Regions from separate parts of the Mesorhizobium bavaricum genome, predicted to be linked through region 3. Evidence: predicted binding sites of a transcription regulator. Region 3 holds the regulator's gene; each other region holds the start of a gene.

Region 1 (4,517 bases), 3.2 Mb from region 3:
TTGGCGGCCAGCTGCAGTCCGACCTCGGCGACGGGCGTGTTGAGGCGGATCGCGGTCAGCACGTCCTGCAACGGGCGCCGTTCGGCCGTGTGGTAGAGAACGTCGTTGGTCGCCATCAGCGGGATGCCGGCACTTTCCGCCATCGCCGCTGCCTGCTCGATCCGGAAACGGTCATTGCCCGCATAGTCCGGCGAAACGGCCAGACGGAGGTTTCTTCCGAAACGATCCTTGAGCCGGCGAAGCAAAGCGAGACTGTCTTCCACGCCCGCCGACAGATCGGGCAGGACCGCGAGCGACATCAGGTCTCCCCATTCGAGCAGGTCGCTGCGCCGGAGAAGGGTGGCGCCCTTTTCGTTTTCGTCGCGCAGATTGGCTTGCGTCAGCATGCGGCAGAGATGCCCCCAGCCCTTGCGGTCCTGCGGATAGGCGAGAATGTCCGGCGTGCCGTCACCAAAAACCAGCCGGCAACCGGGGTGATAGGAGAGCGTCTCGACCCTGGCCTGCTGCCAGGCGCGCACCACGCCGGCCACCGTGTTGCGGTCGGCAAGCCCGATCGCCGAGAAGCCCATCAGCTTGGCCGCGACCACCAGCTCCTCCGGCTTGGAGGCGCCGCGCAGGAAGGAGAAATTCGACTGGATGCCGAATTCTGCATAGGGAATGACGGTCAGCGCGTTCATGCGAAGACCCCATGCATGAACCAGCGCGGCGGGATTTGAGCGCCGCCATAAAGACCTTGCCGGTAGAGCCAGTAGCGGCGGCCGTCGGCATCCTCGATGCGGTAATAGTCACGCGTCGATGCCGCCTCGTCGCTCGCGGCCTCGCGCCACCATTCCGCGGCGATGCGTTCCGGCCCCTCTGCACGCGTCACCCGGTAGAGCGCGCGGCGCCAGCGGAAGTTCAGCGGCGGTCCCTCCGGCATTTCGGTGGCCGGCACATCGATGGGTTCGGGCGCGCGGAAAAGCCGGATCGGCCGTTCCGGCGGGAAGATGGTCGTCGGCGCCTGCATCCTGTCCGGCTTCTTCGGCGGCGTGGTCCGGCGCGGGGCCTCGGTGAAGGGGATCGTGGCGACGGCGCGCTCCGGCAGATGGCTTTCGACGACGACCGGCTGCAGGACCGCGCCCTCGCCGAGCCGGGCGCGGATGCGGTCGGCGAACAGCGCGATATCGGCCCCGTCGTCGGTTACCTCGCCGGCAAGGTCGGCCTGCTGCATGTCGAAGGCGGCGGCCGTCAGCACCGAGAGCCGCACCAGATCGAAGCCATAGCCGGCATCGATATCCTGCTCGAGCGCGGCCAGCCTTTCATGGAACAATTTCTGGATCAGCGAGGGTTCACGCATCGGCCGCGAGGTGCCGATGGCAATGCGGCTGACGGCGCCGTCGACACGAAACAAGAGCAGCGCCAGCGTCCTGGCACCCTCGCCGCGACGCTCGAGGTCGGTCTTCAATGCCGTCGCCAGCATGCCGACCAGCCGTTCGATGTCCTCGGTCAGGGTGACGGGCTCGCTGAGATGGCGTTCGACCGAAAGCGGCGCGACGGGAAGGCGCGGCGAGACCGCCTCGTCGAGACGACCAAGCGCCTGGTCGAGGCGCAAAAGCAGCGAGGCGCCGAAGCGGCGGGCGAGCGGCGCGCGCGGTGCCGCCATGACGGCGCCCGCCGTGCGCAGGCCGACGCTTTCCAGGCTGGTGCGGGTCGCCGGTTCGATGCGCAGTGCTGTCAGCGGCAAGGGCGCGAGCAGCGCTTCCTCCTCGCCGCCAGCGACGATGCGGTCGCCGGAAAACCGTGCCGCCGCCCAGGCCGCGCCCGGTGTCGCGGCAAGCCCGGCGCGGACATCGAAACCCTGATGGAAGAAGCGCGACAGGATGTCGTCCAGCATGGCGCGTTCGCCACCGAAAAGATGGGTGCAGCCGGTGACGTCGAGAAACAGGCCGTCCGTTGCGTCCAGCGCCACCAGCGGTGTGTAGCGGTCGCACCAGTCGGCAAGGCCTTCGAGCAGGCGACGGTCGGCCTGCGGATCGGCCTCGACGATGTCGATCGAGGGGTGCATGGCGCGCGCGTCGGCAATGCCCATGTCGCGCTTCAGGTGCAGTGCTTTAGCCCGCTCGTCGAGGGCCGAGATGCGCTGCGCGTTCCCACGGCGATGGCTGATCACCAGCGGCAGGTGATCCGACGGCCGGGAACGCCAGGACCGCCCCAGACGCTGCCGCAGGATCCTTTCCACTGCCAGATAGGGAAACCACAGGGACAGGATTCTTTGCTCTTTCCTCGCCCCTTCTTTCATCGAATCCGCGTTCATCGGGGTTCCACTCCAGTGTGAATTGTCCAGGCAGGGCCGTGCGGCTCTTGCCGATGGTGATGGTGAAGGCCGGGCGGCCGATCGAGCCGGCCAGTGGCCCGGCGATGGTGTCGCGCGGCACAGCCGGCGCCGACGCGACAATGAGACGAACCGGTGCCGCCGTCGGTTCGGGCCCGGCGGCCTGCCGCAGCAGGAACACCGGCCGGCCGGCACTCTGTGCCCTTGCATGCAGCCGGCGGGTTGCGGTCAGGTCGAGCCGCTGCGGATTGCCGCGGATCTCGAGGATGACGGCGGCGAGCGCCGTCATCTTTGCAGCCTCTTCGGCGACCCACAGCGCATCGATAAGTTTTGGCGCCTCGGAAAACAGCAATTGCTCGGGCTCGATGCCGAACGAGGCATGAAGCCCCCTGGCATAGGGAAAGCCCGCCTCGCGGAAAATCTCCGATGTGCCGATCCACAGCACCGGCAGCCCTTGTGTCCGCTTGAGGATCAGGCTTGTCAGCGACAAAGCGAAGCCGGCGACGGCTCCGGCATCGCGGGTTTCAATGCCATGGATTTCGCTCAAGGCGGCTTTCGGCAGGCCGCCGCTCAGGGCGGCATCGAGCCGCTCGACGCCGGTGGGCAGGAACGCATCCGGCAAAGCCGCGGCAACGCCGCGCCGGATGATGGTGAGATCGGCGCTGACATCGGCATCAGGGGTCGCGCCGACCGGCGCCTGCAGGCGCTCGGGTAGCGTTCCCTCGATCTTCGCGATCTGGCGGCGCAGGGCAAAAACAGTCTCCTGCGCCACGGCGGTCATCGCCATGACGGTCAGCTTCCACTCACAATTGTTCCTGTTATGTTCCTATAGATTCCAGAGGGGACCCCAAGAGTCAAGCAGAGTCATGGGGAATTTATTCCTCTACAGTCGTTTGATCTAGCGCTGGCCGCCCAAGGCCAGTCGTGCCGCAAGCCCTGCAAAGACGGTTCCCAGCAGAATCTGCGGCGCCCGCCGAAACCGCATGCGCCTCGACAAGGCCGCACCGATCCGGCTTGCGGTCAGGATGACCAGGCCATTGACCACCAGCCCGATCAGGTTGAGCACGGTCGCAAGCACCAGGATCTGTGCCGCCACCGAACCGGCCTGCGGCTGCACGAACTGCGGGAAAAGCGCCAGCACGAACAGCGCCATCTTCGGGTTGAGCAGATTGGTCAACAATCCCTGCCGGAAGATGCGGCCTTGCGAGTAGCGCGGCAGGCCAGTGACCGGTGCAAGCGCTGTTCCATCGGAGCGGAACGCCTTCCAGGCGAGATAGGCGAGGTAGGCCGCTCCGGCATAGCGGACGATGTCGTAAGCGATGGGCGCGGCAAGGAACAGTTGCGACAGGCCGAAGGCGGCGGCCAGCGCATGGCAATAGGTGCCGGTGGCGATGCCGGCATAGGTCGCAAGGCCCGAGGCGCGCCCCTGGCTGGCGCTGCGGGATGCGATCAACAGCATGTCCGGCCCCGGCGTCGCGGTCAGAGCGAGGCAAGCAATGGCGAAAAGTCCAATGATGGAAAGGTCCGGCATGAGAACTCCTGTTACATGGCCGGAACTGACCCCTACGCGATTCCTCCGCGGCGGCAAAGCACCCGAAGCCGGAATTGCCGGCATCATTTGCCGATTCCGGTGCGAAAGCCTATATGCCGGGATCAAAGGACAAAGCATGGCCCGCATCTACAAGACCCGCACCTGGCACGACGAACTCTCGCCTTCGATGGAGGAGATGGAGTTCCTTGCGCTGGAGGCTTACGCGCATCTGCCGGAGGATTTTCGCAAGCTGACCGGCGAGATCGTCATCCAGATCGCCGAATTCCCGACCGACGAAATCATGGACGACCTGTCGCTGGAAACGCCGTTCGACCTGCTCGGCCTGTTCGAGGGACGCGGCATTGCCGAACGCTGGAATCCGCAGACCGGCGAAGGTCCGAACCGCATCACGCTCTACCGCCGCGCCATCCTCGACTACTGGTCCGAGAACGAGGAGACGCTGGGCGACATCGTCACCCACGTGCTGATCCACGAGATCGGCCACCATTTCGGTCTCTCGGATGACGATATGGAGAAGATCGAAGAGGCGGCCGAGTAAACTAATTCCTACGTCGGGCCATCATTTCCCAATGAGTGTCACGAAATGCTTTAGTACGTTCTGCGCAGTCTGCTCTTCAGTATGTCCGGCCACTGCCCATTGCGCAAAGTGTCCAT
Region 2 (4,517 bases), 990 kb from region 3:
CGCGACAAGGTGCTCGGCTGGTCGAAGGACCCGGCGATCGATGTCGTGATCACCACCGGCGGCACCGGCTTCACCGGCCGCGACGTGACGCCGGAAGCGCTGGAGCCGATCTTCGAAAAGCGCATGGACGGCTTTTCGGAAGTGTTCCACCGCATCTCCTACGACAAGATCGGTACCTCGACGATCCAGAGCCGGGCGACCGGTGGCGTCGTCAACGCCACCTTCGTCTTCGTGCTGCCGGGCTCGCCCGGCGCCTGCAGGGACGCCTGGGACGGCATCCTCAAGGCGCAGCTCGACTACCGGCACATGCCCTGCAACTTCGTCGAGATCATGCCGCGCCTGGACGAACACCAGCGGCGCGGAAAATCGGCTCCGTAAAAGCCGAGGCAAAGCGCCGGCTCCACGCCGCATTTGCAAGGCAGAACAATACCGGCGCCTTCGAAACCCCATTCAAACCGAACCCCGGGAAAAGTACCCTGCGTGAAGGCGATCATCGCCGTCACGACAAGGCAGGTACGATGAATGTGCATACTGGCGGATGCCATTGCGGCAACGTTCGCCTTGGATTTTCAACCGGGCTCGACCCGTCGCAAATCGAAGTTCTCGCCTGCCAGTGCTCGTTCTGCGTCAAGCATGGTTCGCGCGCCGTCGCCGATCCGGCCGGCAGATTGACCATCTCGGTCAAGGACAGAACGCAATTGCGGACATATCGGTTTGGGCTGAGGACGGCCGACTATTTGATCTGCCGGGAGTGCGGCGTCTATGTCGCTGCCATCGCAGGGGATGATGACGACGCCAGGGCGGTCGTCATCATCAACGCCCTGGACGACCGAGAGCGGTTCAATCGGGAACCGGTGTCCGTCGCCTTCGATGCCGAAAGCAGAGAGCAGCGCCAGGCCAGACGCCGCGCTCGCTGGATGCCTGTCCAAATGTGCTTCGGATAGTTCCCTTCAACGGATGACCGGCTCGCCATGAAAGCGCCGGCGTGACGGCGGCGACACGCCGAAGCCGACTTCCATCATCAGGCGCGGCGTACGCGCCGGCACGGTGCCCATGTGGAAGCCGAACGGGTCCTCGACGAAGCCGAGGCCGGCGTCGCCGGTCAGCGTCACCGGGCTCTGCTCGCCATAGACATCCAGAACCTCTTGCGCAGGATGGCCGACCAGCAGGGTGAGCTGGTGCTTGAGGCTGCGGCGCTTGTGGCTGCCCCGGACATAGACATGCGGACCGGTGTCGGCGTCGACCGGCTTGAGGTAGAAGAAGAATTTCAGCATGCGCCAGTCGTCGAGGTCGAAATGATACTTGCCGAGCGAGGCAAGGTTCTTGTCGGCGTCCGAAGCTGAACCGGTCGGAAAACTCCACCAGACGCGCGTCGTGATCAGTTTCGCCTGGCCGCCGAGATAGTGCGCGGCGATGTCGAGAAGCAGCGGATCGCGCTGGATGGCGAGTGCCGCCTGGCAGTCGAGGATGCGCTCGAAAAAATGCCCGCTGAGCAGCGAGCGGCCAAAGCGCTTCTCGGCCTCGGCATGTTCACCCGGCATGAATTCGAGACGGCGGTCGAAATTGCCGAAGCAAGGCGTACGCCGGGCGAAATCCGAGATCTCTTCGTGGATCGCCGGCGGCAGGACCAGGCCTGAAAACAGCCCGTCGGAACGCAGCGCGTCGACCACTGCTTGGCGGTCGACGCCGGCAAACATCGTATCCCCCGCATTGTCGGCCGGACGGGCACGTTTTGCGCCGAGCCAATGCACCCGGCGCCCAGGCATCGTGCGCGCCAGCACGAACATCGGCAGCCAGGCGGGGTTTTCGCGCAGGTCCGTCAGATAGGTCGGAATACGCACGGCGATGCGCCGCAGCAGGCTGCCGTTGCGCGCAATAGCCTCGAGACTGGCCGTGCCGGATTTGTCGGGGGTTGAAAGATTCATTGGGTCCTCGGCTATGAGGGCGACACCGATGCCGCATCGGGTGCTCACCACTCGGCATGACCCAAACCCATTCACCCGCCTGAACGGGAAGCTAACCCCGCATCAGATTTTGTGCAATGCACAATGGACAGAGCAGCTGCAAAAAATCACGTCGGCGAGCGGTGCTCTTGCTTCGGCGGCGCCACCCAGATTTCGGCCTCGAGCCGCTTTGTCGCAAGGCCGCGTGCGATGGCCTCGGCGCTTCCGCCACTCTTGGCCGCTGCCGCGGCCTGCTGCTTGCGAATCACCAACCCGTCGGCCAAGGCGCGGTTTCCCGAAAAGATCCGGGCCAGGAACGGTGTCCGGCTGCCGCGCGCCCGCGAGAACCGCGCCGCCATGGTCTGCCTCGCCGTGTGGGCAACAACCGCGTCGATCCAGCCTTCCACCAGCCGCGCGCCCGGCTCCAGAAGCAGCAGCCAGTCGCCCTTGGCCTGGCGGATGCCGACAGCGATACCGCCGGTCACGTACTGACAGCCGGCATGCTCGGCAACTCGATGCGTCTGGTCGGTGGAACCCGTGTCACAGACGATGACGTCACGCACCACGCCCTCGACCGCGCCGCCAATCAGCGAGCCGAGCGTACGGGCTAGGCCCTCCTCGTCATTGCGGGTCTCGATCAGAACACTGAGCATCATTAGCCGAATAGCGGAAAGCCGAACGCAGCGCCAGTTTTTGCAATGCACCCCAAAAAGTTCTTGCTTTGTTCTCATCGACTAAATAGGAATAATTTCATGAACAGAACGATTCGACACAACATGGACAGTCCTTGGGAGCGGGCGAAGATGGAACAGATCGTGCGCGCCGACATTGCAGCTTTCGGGGCAGGAAGAGCCGAGATGGCCAATGCGATGATCGAGCAGAGTGGCATGCGTGTCCGTCCGGACCGCAATCGCGGCAGGTCGGCGGGCATCAATCCGTCCGGCCGGTTCGAGCCGGTCAGCCGGCATGTCTTCGATGATGGCTGGAATTCGCTGGAGGAACTGCCGCCCTTCAAGACCGAAGTGCAGGTCGAGAAGCCGCGCACCATCATCACCCGCAACGAATCGCCGGACATCTCCTTCGACCGTTCGATCAACCCCTATCGCGGCTGCGAGCATGGCTGTGTCTACTGCTTCGCGCGGCCGACACACAGTTTCATGGGCCTGTCGCCGGGTCTCGATTTCGAATCGAAGCTGTTCGCCAAGCCGGATGCGGCGCGCTTGCTCGACAAGGAACTGTCGAAGGATGGCTACCAGCCGCGCACCATCGCCATCGGCACCAACACCGATCCCTACCAGCCGATCGAGAAACAATACCGGATCATGCGCGAGATCCTCGAAGTGCTGGAAGCGCGCGGTCATCCGGTCGGCATCGTCACCAAGTCCGCTTTGGTGACACGTGACATCGATATCCTGTCGCGCATGGCCGAGCGCGGGCTGGCCAAGGTGGCGCTGTCGGTGACGACGCTCGATCGCATGCTGGCCAGGACGATGGAGCCCCGTGCCTCGACGCCGACCAAGCGGCTGGAAGCCATCCGACAGCTTTCGGATGCCGGCATTCCGGCTTCGGTCATGGTCGCGCCGATCATTCCCGGCCTGACCGACCAGGAGATGGAACGCATTCTGGATTCGGCGCGCGCCGCCGGCGCACGCGAGGCGGGTTATGTCATACTTCGCCTGCCGCTGGAGGTCAGTCCCATCTTCAAGGACTGGCTGCTGCGTCACTATCCCGACCGCTACCGTCACGTGATGTCGCTGATCCGCTCGATGCGCGACGGCAAGGACTACGATTCGGAATGGGGCAAGCGCATGAAGGGCGCCGGTCCCTATGCCTGGCAGATCGGCCGGCGCTTCGAGATCACCGCCAAGCGGCTCGGCCTCAACGTCGAGCGGCGCACGCTTCGGACCGACCAGTTCGTTGCCGCCGGAAAAGACCAGGTGCAACTGACGCTGCTTTGAAAATGCAGTTTCCTGCGGCGGATTGATCTGACGCAGCACAAGAATCCCGTCCGGCCTGCCCCGGCCTGCAGACGGTGCCCTCCCGGTCCGGCGCCCCACCCGACCCGGAGGGACTTGCGGAGAATCGGAGCCGATGCGAACCTCGCCGCAACATGGCTCGCGCGCGTTCCGATTCTCCGCTTCTCTTTGAGATCATCGAGAAACCCGACTTCTCCTTCGAGACGAAGGCGATGGCCGACGGTCTGTGGCCGGTGGCGGGAATGGACGAGGCCGGACGTGGTCCCCTGGCCGGGCCGGTGGTCGCCGCCGCAGTGGTGCTCGACCCCGCCAACATTCCGGATGGGCTCGACGATTCCAAACGCCTCAGCCACCTGCAACGCGAAGCGCTGTTCGTGCGAATTCTCGGCTCTGCACTGGGTGTGTCGATGGCATCCATAAGTGCCGAGGGCATCGACGGCAGCAACATCCTCAAGGCCAGCCTTGAGGCGATGCGCCGTGCGGTGATCGGCTTGTCGGTTCAGCCGAAGCTCGCGCTGGCCGACGGGCGCGACGTGCCGCCGGGGCTGCCTTGCGCCGGCCGCGCGCTGATCAAAGGCGACCAGCGCTCGCAATCGAT
Region 3 (4,517 bases):
CCAGCGAATACACCGAGTTCCGCGACGCGCTCGGCCAATCCTCGGGTTTCCAGTCCTGGCAGTATCGCGCCATCGAGTTCATGGCCGGCAACCGCAACCTCGCCATGCTCGGCCCGCACAAGCACCGGCCGGATCTCAGCGGGAAGCTTGAGGCTATTCTGGCCGAGCCGTCGCTCTACGACGAAGCGCTTCTGCTGCTGGCGCGCAACGGATTCGACATCGGCGCCGACGCCAGGCGCACCGACTGGCGTGAGACGCGAACCGAGAATGAAGAGGTCCTGGTCGCCTGGCAGACAGTCTACCGCGACCCGCAGCGCTACTGGATGTTCTATGAACTGGCCGAGAAGCTGGTCGACTTCGAGGATTACTTCCGCCGCTGGCGCTTCAACCACGTCACCACGGTCGAGCGCATCATCGGCCTGAAGCGCGGTACCGGAGGCACGTCGGGTGCTTCCTACTTGAAGAAGATGCTCGAGGTCGTCCTGTTTCCGGAGCTCTGGACGGTCCGCACCCGACTCTGACCATCGTGCGCACTTTTATGCATCAAGCAGTAATGAGAGTCAGGTCAGGCCGAGCCGAAAACGGTGGCTTTCGAGAACCGGAGCGGAACGGACATTCGGGTCCATGAGCACCGGAAGCGCGGAAAGCCGTCGTATGCAGGCCGGTATCACCTGAATATCAACACACCTCAAGTGACTGCAGTCTTGACCGCGAACCGCGCGTCCCGCCAGGCGCCGGTGCGCAGGATGTCCTCCAGCACCTCGACCGCCTGCCAGACATCCCTGTAGCCGACATAGAGCGGCGTGAAGCCGAAGCGGATCGTCGACGGCGCGCGGAAATCGCCGATCACGCCGCGCTCGATCAAGGCCCGCATCACCTGGTAGCCATGCGGGTGGATGAACGAAACCTGGCTGCCGCGCTCTTCTCCGTTGCGCGGGCTTTCGAGTTCGAGGCGATAGGCGCCGCATTTCGCTTCGACGAGTTGGATGAACAGGTCGGTCAGTGCGATGCTTTTCTTGCGTACCGCCGCCATGTCGACATCGTTCCAGAGGTCGAGCGCGCCCTTGAGCACCCGCATCGATAACACCGGCTGCGTGCCGCACAGGAAGCGGCGGATGCCGGTGCCGGCCGCATAGGCCTGTTCGAAGGCGAACGGCCGCGCATGCCCCCACCAGCCGCTGAGCGGCTGATAGACATCTCCGTGGTGGCGCCTTGCGGCATAGATGAAGGCCGGTGAGCCCGGGCCGCCATTGAGGTACTTGTAGGTGCAGCCAATGGCGAAATCGGCATTAGCCCCGTCAAGCTCGACCGGCAGCGCACCGGCGGTGTGGCAGAGGTCCCAGACAATCAGCGCACCGGCCTGATGAGCCCTGCGCGTCAAGGCTGCCATGTCGCGCAACTGACCGGACTTGTAGTTGACGTGGTTGACCAGGATAACGGCGACGCGTTCATCGATGAGCTCCTCGATAGCAGGCGCGTCGACGCCCTCAAGCCGCAACACGGTACCTGGCCGCGTCGAGGCAACGCCTTCGGCCATATAGAGGTCGGTTGGAAAACTGTCGCCCTCGGCGACGATGACCGACCGGTCAGGCCGCATTGCAAGTGCCGCATGCAGCACCTTGTAGATGTTGATCGAGGTCGTGTCGCAGACCACCGTCTGGCCGGCCGCGGCACCGATCAGGCGTCCGAGCTGGTCGCCGAGCTCGACCGGCATGTCGAACCAGCCGGCGGTGTTCCAGGCACGGATGAGATCCTGCGCCCATTCCTGCGTCGCGGCCTTCTGGATCTCTTCGAAGACGGCGGGTGAAGCCGCGCCAAGCGAATTGCCGTCGAGGTAGATGACCCCTTCCGGCAAGACGAAACGATCGCGCATGGCACGCAGCGGATCCGCGGCATCCATCGCCTCGATTGCAGCGAGATCGAGAGTGGCATTCATGATCGACTATCCCCGCGCATGAGCGTACTCGGATGAGCATCAGGTGAAACCGTTAGCCGATCATGGGCAGTCTCCTAGGCGCTGTCAAACGTTATATATAATTTACGGAACGAGAGGTTTTCATATATAATCGTCGCCCAGGCAGTACGGATGGACGGCGATGCTGGATGACGAGCACTTCTCGAAAACGGAAGCAGCTTACAGGCTGCTGCGTCGCGATATCCTCACGACCCGCCTGAAGCCCGGCGCGCCGCTCAAGCTCAGCGCGTTGCGGAGCAGCTACGGCATTGGCTGGACCCCGTTGCGCGAGGCGCTGTCGCGGTTGGAGGCCGAGCGCCTGGTGACCGCCATCAGCAATCGTGGCTTTGCCGTCGCACCAGTCTCGCGCGTCGAGCTGGAAGATCTGTCACGCGCGAGGCTCGTGGTCGAACTGCCGCTGCTCCAGGAATCGATCGAGAAAGGCGGCCGTGAATGGGAGGATGCCGTTGTCGCGGCCCATTACCGGCTGTCGCGCTGCAAGACAGCGGTCGACGACCCGTCCGACGGCGTGGTGGACGAATGGGACGAAAAGCACGAGGCTTTCCACGCGGCACTGCTCGGCGCGGCAGCATCCCCATGGCTGCTGACCTTCCATTCCACGATCGCGGATCAACTGCGTCGCCATCACCGGTTTCTAGGCCTTGCACCAACCCTGCGAGCGGTCGCTGGCCTGCAGCATGGTTATGAGGAGGCCGTGGCGGCGTTGCGCCAGGCTGTCGCGATCGAACATCACACCGCGCTCATGGAAGCGGCGTTGGATCGCAACATCGAGCGCGCGAAAACCCTGATGATCGCCCACATCGGCTACACGTTGCATGTCTATGTCCATGCTGGCGACGGCAGCACGAACAAGCGGTAATGCAACAGGAACAGGCTAAAGCCGACTTGGTCAATTTCTCCGGCGAAGTTGGCATTTTGGCTTCGTTTCGTTCACGGCAGGCCAACCATCGGTGACGTGACCAAAGCCCTCTCGTTGAGCTTCATCTGTAACGGATGCCAAGCCCGACACAGGGTGGGCCAAAGCCATTAACCATAACATTTTCAATCGAACCAAGGCTGTGGCGGTTGCAGGCAAGCGTGGAACGCCGCACGCTACCGCGCGGCAAATGATTTCAGCCGTCTTAACAAATTCATTAAACTTTAAACGGTTGCGGAACACAACTGGAACAGATAGTGTTTGTTCTGGGTTTGTTTTTCCGATTCCGATTTCAGGTAACCTGGGGGCTGCCATGCTGACGCGCAAACAACATGAACTGCTGATGTTCATCCATGAACGCCTCAAGGAAAGCGGCATTCCGCCATCCTTCGACGAGATGAAGGAAGCGCTCGACCTCGCCTCCAAATCCGGCATCCACCGGCTGATCACGGCGCTGGAGGAGCGCGGCTTCATTCGCCGGCTGCCCAACCGGGCGCGCGCTCTGGAAGTGCTGCGGCTGCCGGACTCGATCGCGCCTGGCCTCAACGCGGCAAAAAAGTTCTCACCAAGCGTCATCCAGGGCAGCCTCGGTCAAGGCGGCCTTGGCCGGCAAATCAAACCGTCGCCTTCGCGGATGCCTTCTGCCGGCAATGACGACGACGTCGTCTCCGCCGTGTCGATCCCGGTGATGGGCCGCATCGCCGCCGGCGTGCCGATCGACGCCATCCAGCACCAGACGCATTCGATCTCGGTGCCGCCGGACATGATCATGGGCGGCGAGCACTACGCCTTGGAGGTCAAGGGCGATTCGATGATCGAGGCCGGCATCTTCGACGGCGACACGGTCATCATCCGTAACGCCGATACAGCCAGCCCGGGCGAGATCATCGTGGCGCTGGTGGATGAAGAGGAAGCGACGCTGAAGCGGTTCCGCCGCAAGGGCGCCTCGATAGCCCTCGAAGCCGCCAACCCGGCCTATGAAACCCGCATTTTCGGACCGGACAGGGTCAAGGTGCAAGGCAAGCTCGTCGGCCTGATCAGGCGCTACTGAGCAGGGCTTGCAGCCGGCTTTTCGGGTTTGCGATAGGGTGGAAGGCCCCTCGCCTCGCGCGAGAATTTGCGTTGCGTGTGCCAGGGCCGGTATGGCCTGTCCACCGCGAAGCTGACCGTTGCCGGCGTCGTCGCAGACTCCCGATCGAAGAAGACGGCGGCGCTGCCTTTGCGAGCCAGTTGTCGCTTGGTGATGACAAGCACCAGCGGATTGTGACAGGGGTCATAGGCCGTGGCGTCATTGATGACGATCAGGTCTGCGAAGCCGCAGGCCTTCCAGGCGTCCTTCCCGTCTTCGACATGCGCGATGATCACACCGGACGGATGCTTGGCGAGACAAACGCCTGACGTGCAGTAGAAAGGCGCGCCCGGCGGCAGTTCAGCGGCATCCGCTATGTCGAACTGCCCCTCTCCTTTGCTGAACACCTCCGGCACGATGATGGTTTCCGATGTCAGCGCGCGTTTCCAGTTGTCGACCGTGAATTCGTTCGGACGGGCGCGGCTGACGGCCAGCTCGCCGCCCCCGATCGGCAACGCAACCAGCCTGGCGTCCTCCGAGATCAGCACGTCCGGTGG

Evidence for each region. Region 3 encodes LexA, which represses DNA repair genes until DNA is damaged. Its sites were predicted from a motif close to TGTTCNNNNTGTGTTCNG; they were not measured.
Region 1: AC1RZR_RS05795 (ImuA family protein) is a predicted target of LexA. The motif match lies at 3,122-3,139, and genes of this name have one in related genera.
Region 2: AC1RZR_RS28375 (PA0069 family radical SAM protein) is a predicted target of LexA. The motif match lies at 2,655-2,672, and genes of this name have one in related genera.

The regions. Positions count from the first base shown of each region.
Region 1 is NZ_CM165566.1:1,208,723-1,213,239, forward strand. It holds gene AC1RZR_RS05785 (error-prone DNA polymerase) at 1-677, opposite strand, end outside; gene AC1RZR_RS05790 (DUF6504 family protein) at 674-2,149, opposite strand; gene AC1RZR_RS05795 (ImuA family protein) at 2,091-3,098, opposite strand; gene AC1RZR_RS05800 (LysE family translocator) at 3,210-3,842, opposite strand; gene AC1RZR_RS05805 (metallopeptidase family protein) at 3,979-4,401, shown strand; gene AC1RZR_RS05810 (TetR/AcrR family transcriptional regulator) at 4,423-4,517, opposite strand, start outside.
Region 2 is NZ_CM165566.1:5,788,454-5,792,970, forward strand. It holds gene moaB (molybdenum cofactor biosynthesis protein B) at 1-378, shown strand, start outside; gene AC1RZR_RS28360 (GFA family protein) at 519-944, shown strand; gene AC1RZR_RS28365 (hypothetical protein) at 951-1,925, opposite strand; gene AC1RZR_RS28370 (glycosyltransferase family protein) at 2,072-2,596, opposite strand; gene AC1RZR_RS28375 (PA0069 family radical SAM protein) at 2,747-3,901, shown strand; gene rnhB (ribonuclease HII) at 4,054-4,517, shown strand, end outside.
Region 3 is NZ_CM165566.1:4,795,107-4,799,623, forward strand. It holds gene kynA (tryptophan 2,3-dioxygenase) at 1-521, shown strand, start outside; gene kynU (kynureninase) at 689-1,936, opposite strand; gene AC1RZR_RS23575 (GntR family transcriptional regulator) at 2,097-2,834, shown strand; gene AC1RZR_RS23580 (hypothetical protein) at 2,865-3,242, opposite strand; gene lexA (transcriptional repressor LexA) at 3,205-3,942, shown strand; gene AC1RZR_RS23590 (ComEC/Rec2 family competence protein) at 3,936-4,517, opposite strand, start outside.